DNA from 3 places in the Rhizobium sp. WYCCWR 11128 genome. Region 2 is predicted to be linked to each of the others. Evidence: predicted binding sites of a transcription regulator. Region 2 holds the regulator's gene; each other region holds the start of a gene.
The links. Region 2 encodes LexA, which represses DNA repair genes until DNA is damaged. Its sites were predicted from a motif close to TGTTCNNNNTGTGTTCNG; they were not measured.
Positions count from the first base shown of each region.

Region 1: a site for LexA is predicted at 1,598-1,615, ahead of HX898_RS10620 (ATP-dependent helicase). Genes of this name have one in related genera too.
Region 3: a site for LexA is predicted at 1,938-1,955, ahead of HX898_RS00400 (putative DNA modification/repair radical SAM protein). Genes of this name have one in related genera too.

Region 1 covers NZ_JACCEZ010000002.1:603,256-607,636, reverse strand. Annotated here, with positions in the region: gene HX898_RS10640 (DUF982 domain-containing protein) at 9-251, shown strand; gene HX898_RS10635 (hypothetical protein) at 490-750, opposite strand; gene HX898_RS10630 (BON domain-containing protein) at 842-1,102, opposite strand; gene HX898_RS10625 (hypothetical protein) at 1,280-1,555, shown strand; gene HX898_RS10620 (ATP-dependent helicase) at 1,663-3,723, shown strand; gene HX898_RS10615 (enoyl-CoA hydratase/isomerase family protein) at 3,735-4,381, opposite strand, start outside.
Region 2 covers NZ_JACCEZ010000001.1:1,308,827-1,313,207, forward strand. Annotated here, with positions in the region: gene kdsA (3-deoxy-8-phosphooctulonate synthase) at 1-798, opposite strand, end outside; gene HX898_RS06355 (VOC family protein) at 795-1,688, opposite strand; gene lexA (transcriptional repressor LexA) at 1,887-2,606, shown strand; gene HX898_RS06365 (ComEC/Rec2 family competence protein) at 2,587-4,381, opposite strand, start outside.
Region 3 covers NZ_JACCEZ010000001.1:79,308-83,688, forward strand. Annotated here, with positions in the region: gene HX898_RS00385 (dicarboxylate/amino acid:cation symporter) at 1-71, shown strand, start outside; gene HX898_RS00390 (glycosyltransferase family 4 protein) at 145-1,203, opposite strand; gene greA (transcription elongation factor GreA) at 1,231-1,707, opposite strand; gene HX898_RS00400 (putative DNA modification/repair radical SAM protein) at 1,961-3,193, shown strand; gene HX898_RS00405 (UdgX family uracil-DNA binding protein) at 3,193-4,381, shown strand, end outside.

The sequences.
Region 1 (4,381 bases), on a different contig from region 2:
GAGCGTCAATGGCAACTGAAAGATGGAACAGCCCGGTCAAGGTTGGTTTCGACGGTGCCGATGCGCGAACGGTCAATGGGCCGTTCGATGCGCTGAAGTGCCTGGCGGATCTGTGGCCGAGTATGCGCGGGCTTCGTTATATCAAGGCCCGCAGCGCCTGCCGGGCAGCGCTCGATGGGCGCAAGAGCGTGGAAGAAGCAAGAGCCGAGTTCCTGGCGGCCGCCGAAGAGGCGAAGCTGAAGCTGCATTAGCACTTCGGCAAGGAATTTCGGGCGATTTTCGCCTTCTGGGCGCGCAAGCGTGCCGGAACGGGACAATGCTTTAATTTTGATTTAACCCTGCAATAAATGCGTGCCGGGTTTTGGTGCAAAGGGCGTTGCGCCTGGTACAGCTGCATCAATAGAAGACGACCAGCCATCATGATGATGGTTAGAGGCTCGTCACCTCTGCGGAAACGCAGGCGAGCCTCGTCCGAGCAAAGCGGACGCCTCAGCAGTCCGCGCCGCTCTCATTCTCCACTTCGATATAGCCGACACCAATGATCGTGCCATCTGCCGCGCGAATGAAGGAGGGGAGATAGTGAGGCTCTACCGGCTGGCAGGCGACGGCCCCGGTGTATTCGTTGAGGGCGATCTGGTCCTTCGGCAAAGCGGAATAATTTGTGCCGGTTTCCAGCGAAGCATGGGCGGAGCCGGCAAAGACACCGCAACCCACTATCAAGGTCGCCCAGAGGCGAGGAAGCAACTGCATGAGAGTCTCCAGCGTTTAGGTCCGGCCTTTCAACACGCGAGAGAGCATTTTGGTTCCCTTCATGCATCGCAAAGAGATGAGCGCGAGCCGGCTAGCGTCGCAGCAAGCGAGCACGCACATAGCCCCGGCCGACGACGCCCTCGGCGATCTCGATCGCCCGCTCGACATCACCCCGCCGGCGCACGAAACCTTCCAGGATGACATAGGAGCCCGATATGCTGACGGTGATTTCGCCGGCTTCGATATCGGCGGCCGCATGAAGGGCGCTCTCCACCGAGGCGCGCGTCGCGGCATCGCTGTGGCCCTGACGGCCGGGCTCGCCATGCCCCGTGAATGCTGGAAAGCCGAGCACCGTGAACGTTTCCTAATGTTGGTTGATGTCTGTTAACGCCGCAGCGACGCATTCGTTGCGTCCCCCGAAAAAGAAGAGCCTGCTCGACAGCGATACCTGCGCGGTGGCATGGGCTACCCTTGGCGAAAGGCGCCGCCGCTTCCATATCTGGCTGCAGTCGAAAGAGGGATGATGACGATGAAAGCGCTTCTGCCTGCCTTGTTGGCCGGAGGATTGTTTGCCGGGCTTGCCGGCTGTTCCTCGGCCGATAGCCCGGCGCTGGATCCCATTCCCGGCAGCATTACCTATGGCGGCCAGCCGCGAACGAAGCTTGCCAAGTCGCCGGTCGGCAGCGCCGTCTACAACCAGTTCTACAACGGGACGGGACAGCGCGTGGAGGAAACCTATATCCTTCAGCCCGACCGCAGCCTGAAGCTGGTGCGGCGCGAGATCGGCCCGGATTTCCCCGACTGAGATGTTGCTCGCGCGCCAGATCGCTTGACAGGGACGGCAATCGCGAACATTCAAGGAACATCTAATCTTTCCCCAGTGATTCTGCGGGAGCCCGACCGGACGGCTGGATGTATCTCGAAAAGCTCAATCCGCAGCAGCGCATGGCCGTCGAGCACGGCACGCTCATCGACGGCAGCCATATTGCCGGGCCGCTGCTGGTCATTGCCGGCGCCGGCTCGGGCAAGACGAATACCTTGGCGCATCGCGTCGCCCATCTCATCGTCAAAGGCGCCGATCCCCGCCGCATCCTGCTGATGACCTTCTCTCGACGGGCAGCCGCCGAGATGGCGCGGCGTGTCGAGCGCATCTGCCGCGATGTGCTTGGCTCGAATGCCGGCGTGATGGCGGATGCGCTTTCCTGGTCCGGCACCTTCCACGGCATCGGCGCGCGGCTGTTGCGCGATTATGCGGAGCAGATCGGTCTGGATCCTGGGTTTACCATCCACGACCGCGAAGACAGTGCCGATCTGATGAACCTGATCCGGCACGACCTCGGCTTCTCGAAGACGGAAAGCCGTTTTCCCACAAAAGGCACGTGCCTTGCCATCTATTCCAGGGCGGTGAATTCGGAAACCGCGCTCGACCTTGTGCTGCGCGACATCTTTCCCTGGTGCGCAACGTGGGAGAAACAGCTGCGCGAACTTTTCGCCTGTTACGTCGAGGCCAAGCAGAGCCAGAACGTGCTCGATTACGACGATCTGCTGCTCTACTGGGCGCAGATGGTTGGCGAAGCGATGATTGCCGAGGATATCGGCAGCCGCTTCGACCATGTGCTGGTCGACGAATATCAGGACACCAACCGGCTGCAGGCCTCGATCCTGCTGGCGCTGAAACCCCAAGGCCAGGGGCTGACCGTCGTCGGCGACGATGCGCAGTCGATCTATTCCTTCCGTGCCGCGACGGTGCGCAATATCCTCGATTTTCCCGCCGCCTTCAGCCCGGCCGCCAATATCGTCACGCTCGACCGCAACTACCGCTCGACGCAGCCGATCCTCGCCGCCGCCAACGCCGTCATCGATCTCGCCTCGGAGCGCTTCACCAAGAACCTCTGGACCGAGCGGCAATCGTCCGAGCGGCCGCGCCTGGTCACGGTGCGCGACGAGGCCGAGCAGGCGCGCTACATCACCGACATGGTGCTCGACAACCGCGAGGAAGGCCTCACGCTCAAACAGCAGGCCGTGCTCTTCCGCGCCTCGCATCACAGCGGGCCGCTGGAGGTCGAGCTGACCCGGCGCAACATTCCCTTCGTCAAGTTCGGCGGGCTGAAGTTTCTCGACAGCGCGCATGTGAAGGACATGCTGGCCGCCCTTCGCTTCGCGCAGAACCCGCGCGACCGTGTGGCGGGCTTCCGGCTGATGCAGATCCTGCCGGGCGTCGGGCCGTCGACGGCGCAGAAGACGCTCGACCTGATGGCCGAGGATGCCAGCCCGATTACTGCTCTTGGCTCCATGCCGGCGCCGCCGCGCTCCGGTGAGGACTGGACAATGTTCGTTTCGATGCTGCAGGAGCTGAAGACCGGCAAGGCCGGCTGGCCGGCAGAGATCGGTTTGGCGCGGCAATGGTATGCGCCGCATCTGGAACGGCTGCACGAGGATGCCGCGACGCGGCAGGCCGATCTGCTGCAGCTCGAGCAGATCGCTAGCGGTTATGCCTCACGCGAGCGCTTTCTCACCGAGCTCACCCTCGATCCGCCGGATGCGACCAGCGACCAGGCGGGCGTGCCGCTTCTCGACGAGGATTATCTCATCCTGTCGACCATCCATTCCGCCAAGGGCCAGGAATGGACGAAGGTATTCATGCTGAACGTCGTCGACGGCTGCATACCGAGCGATCTCGCCGTCGGCACCACCGCCGAAATCGAAGAGGAACGCCGGCTGCTCTACGTCGCCATGACACGCGCCCGGGATGGTCTCGACCTCGTTGTGCCACAACGCTTCTTCACCTATGGGCAGAACTCGCAGGGCGACCGGCATGTCTATGCCTCACGCAGCCGCTTCATTCCCGCGACCCTGCTGCAGTTCTTCGAGGCCTGCAGCTGGCCGCAGGTGAAATCGCAGACTGCCGCGCAAGCGCAGGCGCGGCAGGTGCGCATCGATGTCGGCGCCCGCATGCGCGGCATGTGGCGATAACTGGATAGCGTTCAGAGTGAAAGCGGCGGTTCGGCCGGTTTCAGGAAATGCTCGACCGTTTCGGCCCCCACAGCCTCAACAGTTGCCGGCGACCATTGCGGATTGCGGTCCTTGTCGATGACGGCGGCGCGGATACCCTCGAAGAAATCGGGATTATCAAGCATCTGCAGACAGGCGCCGAGTTCGCGGCCGAGGCATTCGGCAAGCGAGGCGCTGCGGCGGCCGGCCCTGAGCAGCCGCAAAGCGAGCTTCAGACTGGTCGGTGAACGCGTCAGCATCACTCGGCGCGTCTCGGCGGCAAATTCGCCTTCCTCCCCGGCGAGTACTGCCAGGATTTCCTCGACGCTGTCGAAACCAAATGCGCGATCGATAACCGCCGCGTTCTGTCGCAGCCGGCTTTCTCCCTGAGGCTCCGAAAACGCCTGCAGCACGGCATCGACATCGCCGGGAGAACTGCCGCGCGGCAGGCCCGAGAGAGCATCGATCACTTCATCCAGCCTCGACGAGGCGATCTGAAGGTCAGCAAGGCGGGCGTGGATCGCATCGGCAGCACCAATGTCGAGCCCGGTCAGGCCGAGCCATGTTCCGGCTTCGCCCGGTGCGCGCGGCAGCAGCCAGGTGGCGCCGACATCGGGGACATAGCCGATGCCGGTTTCGG
Region 2 (4,381 bases):
CGGCATGTCCTTGAGATAGACCATGTTCGGGCCGTCGGAAGGGGCATTGTCGGGGTCCTGATGGGTTTCGACGAAGACACCAGCAATACCGGCAGCCACAGCGGCGCGCGCCAGGGTTTCCACGAATTCCCGCTGACCGCCGGAGGATTCGCCCTGGCCGCCCGGCTGCGCCACGGAATGGGTCGCATCGAAGATAACGGGCGCGCCCATCGCCGCCATGATCGGCAACGAACGCATGTCGGAAATCAGCGTATTGTAGCCGAATGAGGCGCCGCGCTCGCACAGCAGCACGTTCGGATTGCCGCTGGCATTGAGCTTCTTCAGGACGTTCTTCATATCCCAGGGAGCGAGGAACTGGCCCTTCTTGACATTGACGACGCGGCCGGTCTTGGCGGCGGCGATAAGAAGGTCGGTCTGGCGGCAAAGGAAGGCCGGGATCTGCAGGACATCGACGACCTTTGCCACCTCCCCGCATTGCTCGGCGGTATGAACGTCGGTCAGGACGGGAAAGCCGAATTCCTTCTTGAGGTCGGCAAAGACCTCCATGCCCTTTTCGATCCCGATACCGCGTTCGGCCGAAAGCGAGGTCCGGTTCGCTTTGTCGAAGGAGCTCTTGTAGACGAGGCCGATGCCGAGCTTTCCGCAAAGCTCTTTCAGCGTGCCGGCAACCATGAAGGCGTGGTCGCGGCTCTCCATCTGGCAGGGACCGGCAATCAGCGACAGGCGGCCGGTATTGGAAAAAGTGACCTGGCCTTGGCCTTCGCCGATCCTGACTTCGGAATTCGTATCAGTGCTCATCGTGTTTCCTCGAAGGCGAAGAGCGTGCCCTGCCCGGGCGCGGGCTTCACCAGAATGCGATTGTTCTTGCGCGTGTATGTCACCCCGTTAGCAGCCAAATGCGCTTCTGTCACGGCAAGATCGGCGACAGTGAAGAGGATTGCCCGGCCGCGCAGGCCGCGATCTGCGGATGAGCCGGCGATGTCGAAATAGGCCTCCAGCCCTTCCGGCGTCATCAGGCTGATTTTCGCATTCGATGCTGCGATATTGACGCCGAACCCGGTCTTCTCGACTGCCGATTGCGCCACGGCAAGGCTGACGAAGGCAGCGAAGGCGGCCGGCTCCGGCGTGCAAAGCGCGATCTCGATTAGGCCGGTGACGCCATTGGCATGCGTCTCCAGCGCGGCGCGGTCAGCCGGCAGCGTGACGCGCTCGACGGTGAAGAGCAGGAGATCAGGCGCGCGCAGGTCGCCGGCGAAAGCCAGCTTGAAGCCGGCAATCGTCTCGGAACCGTCCGGCATCGTCATCGGCCGGGTGAACTGCAGCATCTCGCCGGCGCTCGATCCGTTGCCGACGAAATTCTGATGATCGATGCCGGCATCCTTGCTGCCGAAAGCCAGCCCCGAAAGCCCCTCCTCGCCACAGCGGAAGCGAAAGGCCTGGTTGCGGGCGGTGAAGACATTGCCTTGCCGCGCTGATGCCTCGCTCTCCTCGACGCTCGCAATCCCGAGCGGCTCCAGATAGGTCTTGTCGGCAAAGAAGACGCAGGCATTCTCCGTTCCGAAGGGATGGCGCGCATCGGCGGCAACAGTGAAGCCGAGCTTGCCGAGCCTCTCGCGCGCCAGATCGATATTGACGACCGGCAGCACGACATGATCCAGCGGGTGCGGTTTGGCGGAGTGCTCGTTCATGATATCCCCCTCTCCTAACACGGCAGAGATGTGTGAGAGTGCCGCCCAAGGCAAGACTTGTGTGCCAATCCGGCGAATGAAAATAAAAATCTCAACGAGTTGGCGCCAAGTTTTACGGAAATTTAGCTACTTGCGGAACACATATGGAACATATAGTGTCTGTTCTGGATTTGTTTCAATCACGAGGTCACAACGTCGATGCTCACGCGCAAACAACAGGAGCTTCTCCTTTTCATTCATGAGCGCATGAAGGAATCCGGCGTTCCGCCATCTTTCGACGAAATGAAGGATGCCCTGGACCTCGCCTCCAAGTCCGGGATTCATCGCTTGATTACGGCGCTGGAGGAGCGAGGCTTCATTCGCCGCCTACCGAACCGCGCCCGCGCGCTTGAGGTCATCAAGCTTCCGGAGGCCTACAGCCCCAGCATTCAGCCCCGGCGCGGCTTTTCGCCGAGCGTCATCGAGGGCAGCCTCGGCAAACCGCAGCCGGTCACCGCCCCTGCTCCCGCAAAGCCCGTCGCCGACAACGGCAACTCGGTCTCCGTGCCGGTCATGGGCCGAATCGCTGCCGGTGTGCCGATCTCGGCGATCCAGAACAATACCCACGACATCGTCGTTCCGGCCGACATGCTCGGCTCCGGTGAACATTATGCGCTGGAGGTCAAGGGCGATTCGATGATCGACGCAGGCATCTTCGACGGCGACACCGTGATCATTCGCAACGGCAGCACCGCAAGTCCTGGCGACATCGTCGTTGCTCTCGTCGACGACGAAGAAGCGACACTCAAGCGCTTCCGCCGCAAGGGCGCCTCGATCGCGCTGGAGGCCGCCAACCCGGCTTACGAGACCCGGATTTTCGGGCCGGACCGTGTCAAGGTTCAGGGTAAACTCGTCGGTCTCATTCGCCGCTATCACTGACATTGGCTAGGCCCGATTCGGTAAAGCTGTTGCTGCGCCAGTCATAGGCGCGATGGCGCATCCATGGCCGCGACAATGCATCGAATGCGGTTGCGACCTCCAGGCCGGCGTCCGTGAAGCGCAACTCGATGGATCCGGTCCTGCGCAGCGTCTCACCGGTGAAGAGCGTCGCACCCGAGCGGCAGCTGTTGAAGCGAAGGCGGACCGAGGTCACGACGATATCGGCCGCGTCGCATGCCGGACCGAGATAGGCGGCATTGTCGATGACAGCAACCACCTGACCATTGGCGAGCCTTGATGTGCACCAGGCCTTCTTGACGCAGGAAAAGCGGTTTGCGTCACCGCCCGCTGTGGCCGCCCGCATCGCGGTCCTTGCTTCGTTCTGCTGATCGCGGGAAAGCCTGACGCGGCGGTCTTCTCCCTCAGGCGGGATAGCAGGACCATCCAGCATCTTCGGCGGATCATGCCTCGGCAGGACCAGCGCTCTCTGCCACTGGTCGAAGATGAAATCCGGCGGTCTTTCACGGTTGGACGCCATGGCTGCCGCCTCGACGATTGCGACGAGACTGCCATCCTCCGAAATCACCAAATCCGGCGGACGGGGACCCGGCAGAAGCAGCAGGATGAGCGTTGCGACCGCGATGATCGATGTGCCGACATGGCGCAACCGGGTGCGGAGCAGCGTCAGCAGCAGAAAGCCTGCCACGGCGACGGCGAAATACCAGGCGGGCAAGCGGCCGACGTCTATATTGCCATCCCAGCCGGACACCGTCTTTGCGACCGCGATCACCAGATCGAGGCCGAATCCCACCACCTTCCAAGGCAAAACGTCCAGGCCGAAAGGCATGAGCAGCATCGCCAGCAGGCCGGCCGGCATGATGATGAAGGAGATGATCGGCATTGTCGCGAGGTTTGCCGGCAGGCCGTAGGCGGTCAGGCGATGAAAATGCTCGATCGAAAACAGCGCGGTGGAAAAACCGCCGATCAGCGAGGTCAGGAAGATGCCGCCGAAGAAGCCCGCAACCGTAACGAATGGCCTGATGATCGGCAGCTTCAGGAAGGCGTTTTCGCGGACGCGCCGGTCCTTCCACAGCTGATAGCCCGAGACCAGCGCCAATGTCGCTGCAAAAGACATCTGGAAGCTCGGACCCAAAACCTCGGACGGCGAAATGACGATGATGACGAGCGCGGAGAGAGCGACATTGCGCAGGCTGATCGACGGCCGGTCGAAGAAGACGGCAACCAACATGATGGCCATCATGATGAAGGCGCGTTCGGCAGAGACCGCAAAGCCCGAAATCAGGAAATAGGCGGTGACAGCGATGAGCGCGCCGGCGGCAGCGATCTTCTTCGTCGGGTAGGCCTCAGCAATGCCGGGAAAGAGGCTGAGCAGCATCCGGAAGCCGACGAAGAAGATGCCGGCCGACAGTGCCATGTTGAGGCCGGAGATGGCGATGATATGAGCCAGACCGGACTGGCGCAGCGCCTCCGTCGTCTCATTCGAGATGGCACGCCGCTCGTCCGTCACCAGAGCAGCGGCGAAAGCGCCGGTGTCGCCGGGCAGGATCGACCTTATGCGGTCACCAATGCCGCTGCGCAGCCGGTAGAGCCCTTCGAGCAGCGTTTCAGCCGTCGATCTGGCAGCCTGGGGACCAGCCTGCGCATCGACCTTCGTCGGTGCACCGTAGAAGAAGCCGTTGGCGCCGATGCCATCGAAATAGGCACCGAAGGAGAAGTCGTTGAGTTCGGGAAGTGCCGGACCTGCCGGCGGCGTC
Region 3 (4,381 bases), 1.2 Mb from region 2:
AGCTCGCCGCCGCACTGGGCGGCCAGGCCGGGGAGAGTGCTCCCGCTGCCGGGCTGCAGCCGGCTGAATAACTGACCGAACTGTCCGCAGTCCTAAAATTCTCTCAACGGCCCGTCATCCAGCGGGCCGTTTCTCTTTTCTGCCTCAGCTGCGATTGTCGCCGAAAAGGCTGTTGTAAATGGCGCCGATCGCGCTCGCTTCTTTCTCCAGCGCGAAATTCGCCCTGACATGCCGCAGCGCATTCTCGCCATGCGCGATCGCCAGCGCGGGATCTGCGATATAGGGCGCGATTGCCCGCGTCAGCGCCTCGACATCGCCGGCGGCGACGACCGAGCCCGTCTCGCCCGTGACGATGAGCTCGGCATAGGCGCCGGCGTCCGATGCCACCACCGCAGTGCGCGAGGCCATGGCTTCGAGCGGCGTCAGGCCGAAACCCTCGTTGCGGGAAGGGGCGACGTAAAGCGTCAGGCGGCGATACCAGACCTTGATGTCAGGCACTTCGCCGAGGAAGAGGATACGGTCGCTGAGCCCGGCGGCCGCGACATCCGCCTTGAGTTTGTCGCCAAATGCCGTGTGTTCGGTCGTCACCCGGCCGGAGACGACCGCCGTCCAGTCGGGGTGCTGCGGCAGCAGTTCGATCATCGCCTGGACGAAAAGATCGGTGCCCTTCTGATGGCGCACGCGGCCGAAGCAGCCGATGAGATGGCGGCCCGGCAGGCTGGTGGCGGCGATGCCGTCCTCCGCCGTTTCCGGCGGATGGAACAGAGCAAGGTCGACGCCGTGCTGGATGACCGTGTGCGGCACCTCGAGGAACGAGCCGGATCGATCGCTAGTCGCGATGACGGCGTCCATGCGACGGATCAGCCATTTCGTATAGGCGGTGTGCCGGCGTTGCGCGGCCGAGGTGAAGAGAAGCTTCAGCGGCATGCGCAACAGTTGGCGCAGCAGGATGCCGACCGCCATCTCGTTGTTGCGGCGCGCGTGCCAGACGCGCTGGCGCCGGCGCGCCGGCGGGCGCCAGAGGCCGAGGAGCTGCCGCCCCTTAAGTTTCGGCAGGTCCTCCGGCAGGCCGGGCCCGAGTGTCGCGATCTTGATGCCGAGCCGGATCTGGCATGGGATGAGCTGGACGATAGTCGACGTGACGCCGGAGAGCCGGCGCTTGAAATTGGGCGCAATGATCTCGACGTCGCGGATATCGGGCAAGGGAGGGGTCTCGCGGCTGGCGGGCGATCAGCCCCAGGAAACCTGGAGGATTTCGTAGGCCTTGGAGCCGCCCGGCGCATTGACCTCGATGGAATCGCCGACTTCCTTGCCGATCAGAGCACGGGCGATCGGCGAGGAGATGGAGATGCGGCCGGCCTTGACGTCGGCTTCCTGGTCGCCGACGATCTGGTAGGTCTTTTCTTCATCGGTGTCCTCGTCGATGAGTTTCACCTTGGCGCCGAACTTGATCTTGTCGCCCGACATCTTGGTGAGGTCGATGACCTCGGCGCGCGCCGTCAGGTCTTCCAGCTCGCTGATGCGGCCTTCGTTGTGACTCTGGGCTTCCTTGGCGGCGTGGTATTCGGCGTTTTCGGAAAGGTCGCCATGGGCACGGGCTTCGGCGATCGCCTCGATGATTCGAGGGCGCTCCTCCTGCTGACGCCAGCGCAGCTCTTCCTGCAGCTTGACGAAACCGCCCGGTGTCATCGGTACCTTTTCAACCATTTTTCTGTCCTTCAATCCTCGTATCCGCACAATTAGCGGCGAACACAAAAGAAAACAGGTCCCGAAGGGGAGCTTCGGAACCGTGCCACAATCTTAGTCGGACGCTTATAGCAGATCGCCAAGGCCGATTTCCAGAAAATTCGCATAAAAGAAACGCGGCTCGCCCCGGCATCAGGTGATGCGGCTGGAAAACGGGCAGAAATCGCATCGTCCTGATTGACTTCGCATATAAGAACATATAGTGAACATACTAATGAAGAAGTCGCTAACAGAACGCTTGGCCATCCTTTCCGATGCTGCGAAATATGACGCTTCCTGCGCTTCCAGCGGCACGGTAAAACGTGATTCCCGGGCAAGTGGCGGGCTCGGTTCGACCGAGGGATCCGGCATCTGTCATGCCTATGCCCCGGACGGGCGGTGCATTTCGCTTCTGAAAATACTGCTGACCAATTTCTGCATCTACGACTGCGCCTATTGCGTCAATCGTTCGTCGAGCAATGTCGAAAGGGCGCGCTTTACGCCCGAGGAGGTCATCTGGCTGACGCTGGAATTCTATCGCCGCAACTATATCGAAGGCCTGTTCCTTTCCTCCGGCATTATTCGTTCGTCAGATTACACGATGGAAGAGATGGTCCGCATCGTCCGCGAACTGCGTGTGACCCACAATTTCCGCGGATATATCCATCTGAAATCGATCCCCGAGGCGTCGCCGCGTCTGATCGAGGAGGCGGGGCTTCATGCAGACAGGCTGTCGCTCAATATCGAGTTGCCGACGGATAACGGCATCACCCGCTTTGCGCCGGAAAAGAAGCCTGCCAATATCCGGCGATCGATGGGGGATCTGCGGCTGAAGATTGAGGCCGCCGGCGAACCGACGCTGCAGACGAAGAAGCGTCAGCGTTTCGTGCCGGCCGGCCAGAGCACACAGATGATCGTCGGCGCCGATGGCGCGAACGATGCGACGATCCTTGCGACCAGCGGCCGGCTTTATAGCAGCTACGGGCTGAAGCGCGTCTACTATTCCGCCTTCAGCCCGATTCCGGACTCGTCGAAAAACCTGCCGCTGATCAAGCCGCCGCTGATGCGGGAACACCGGCTCTATCAGGCCGACTGGCTCTATCGATTCTACGGTTTCGGCATCGACGAGATCACCGCAAACCAGGCGGGCGGCATGCTCGATCTCACCCTCGACCCCAAGCTTGCCTGGGCGCTCGCCAATCGGGCGGAATTCCCCGTCGATATCAACAAGGCCGAGCGTGAACGGTTGCTGCGTGTGCCCGGCCTCGGCACCAAGACAGTCAAAGCGATCGTTTCGGCCCGACGTTTTCGCCGGTTGCGGCTCGATGATCTCCAGCGGCTCGGCATTTCGATCAAGAAAGTCCAATCCTTCATCTCGGCGGAAGGCTGGTCGCCGCGCCGATTGATCGAGCGCCCCGACCTTCGCGCCATGTTCGAACCGCAACCCGAACAATTGTCGTTGCTGTGATGCGCCGGGTCGTGCTTGCAGGGCGCGGGGAGCTTGCCGAATGGCGTGACGCCGCGCGCGCTTTGGCGGTCGCCGGCATCCTGCCGGAAGAGATCGATTGGCGCGAAAAAAGCGAGGAGGCGGACCTTGTGTTTCAACGCGACGCCATGCCGCCGGCGCCTATCATGGCACGCAAGCCGATGACAGTGCCGCCCGCCTTCATCGATCTCGCGGAGACAGTTCTCTGCCATTCCGACCCGGCGCGCTTTTCCCTGCTTTACCGTCTGCTCTGGCGGCTGCAACTGGATCGGCAGCTGCTTGAAGTGGCCTCCGACGAGGACGTCGCCCGTGCCAGGCTGATGGCGAAAAACGTTCGGCGCGACGCGCACAAGATGACGGCCTTCGTCCGCTTCAAGGAGGTTGGTGCGGTGTCGGCGGGCCGTCGAAAATTCCTCGCCTGGTTCGAGCCGGATCACCATATCGTCAGGCGCACAGCGCCCTTCTTTCAACGGCGCTTCACCGACATGGACTGGCTGATCGCGACGCCCAAGGGATCGGCCGCCTGGGACGGCGAGCGGCTGACGATGAGCGACGAACCGTGTGAAAAACCCAATCTCACCGATGCTACCGACGAACTTTGGCGCACCTACTACGCCAGCATTTTCAATCCGGCGCGGTTGAAGCTGAAGGCGATGCAGGCGGAGATGCCGAAAAAATACTGGAAGAACCTGCCGGAAGCCGATCTCATCCCTGGGCTGATCGCATCGGCGGAGAGCCAGGTGCGGGCCATGGCTGCACGGGAGGCGACCCAGTCGTTGCCCTTTCACGATCGCCTGCAGGAAGCCGCGCGCAGCATTCCGGCCGAGCCCGAAGCGCCGGCGGGCACGCTGGAAGCACTGCGCGCGGAAGCTGCCGGCTGCACCCGCTGCCCGCTGCATGCAAAGGCCACGCAAACGGTATTCGGGGAGGGGCCGCGCGATGCAGAGGTGATGTTCGTCGGCGAGCAGCCGGGCGACCAGGAGGATATATCAGGGCGCCCCTTCGTCGGTCCGGCCGGCAGGCTGCTGGATCAGGTGATCACTGAAGCGGGCATTGATCGCTCAACGCTTTACGTCACCAATGCCGTCAAGCATTTCAAATATGAGCCGCGCGGCAAGCGTCGCATCCATCAGAAGCCCAATATGGGCGAGGTGAAGCATTGCCGCTGGT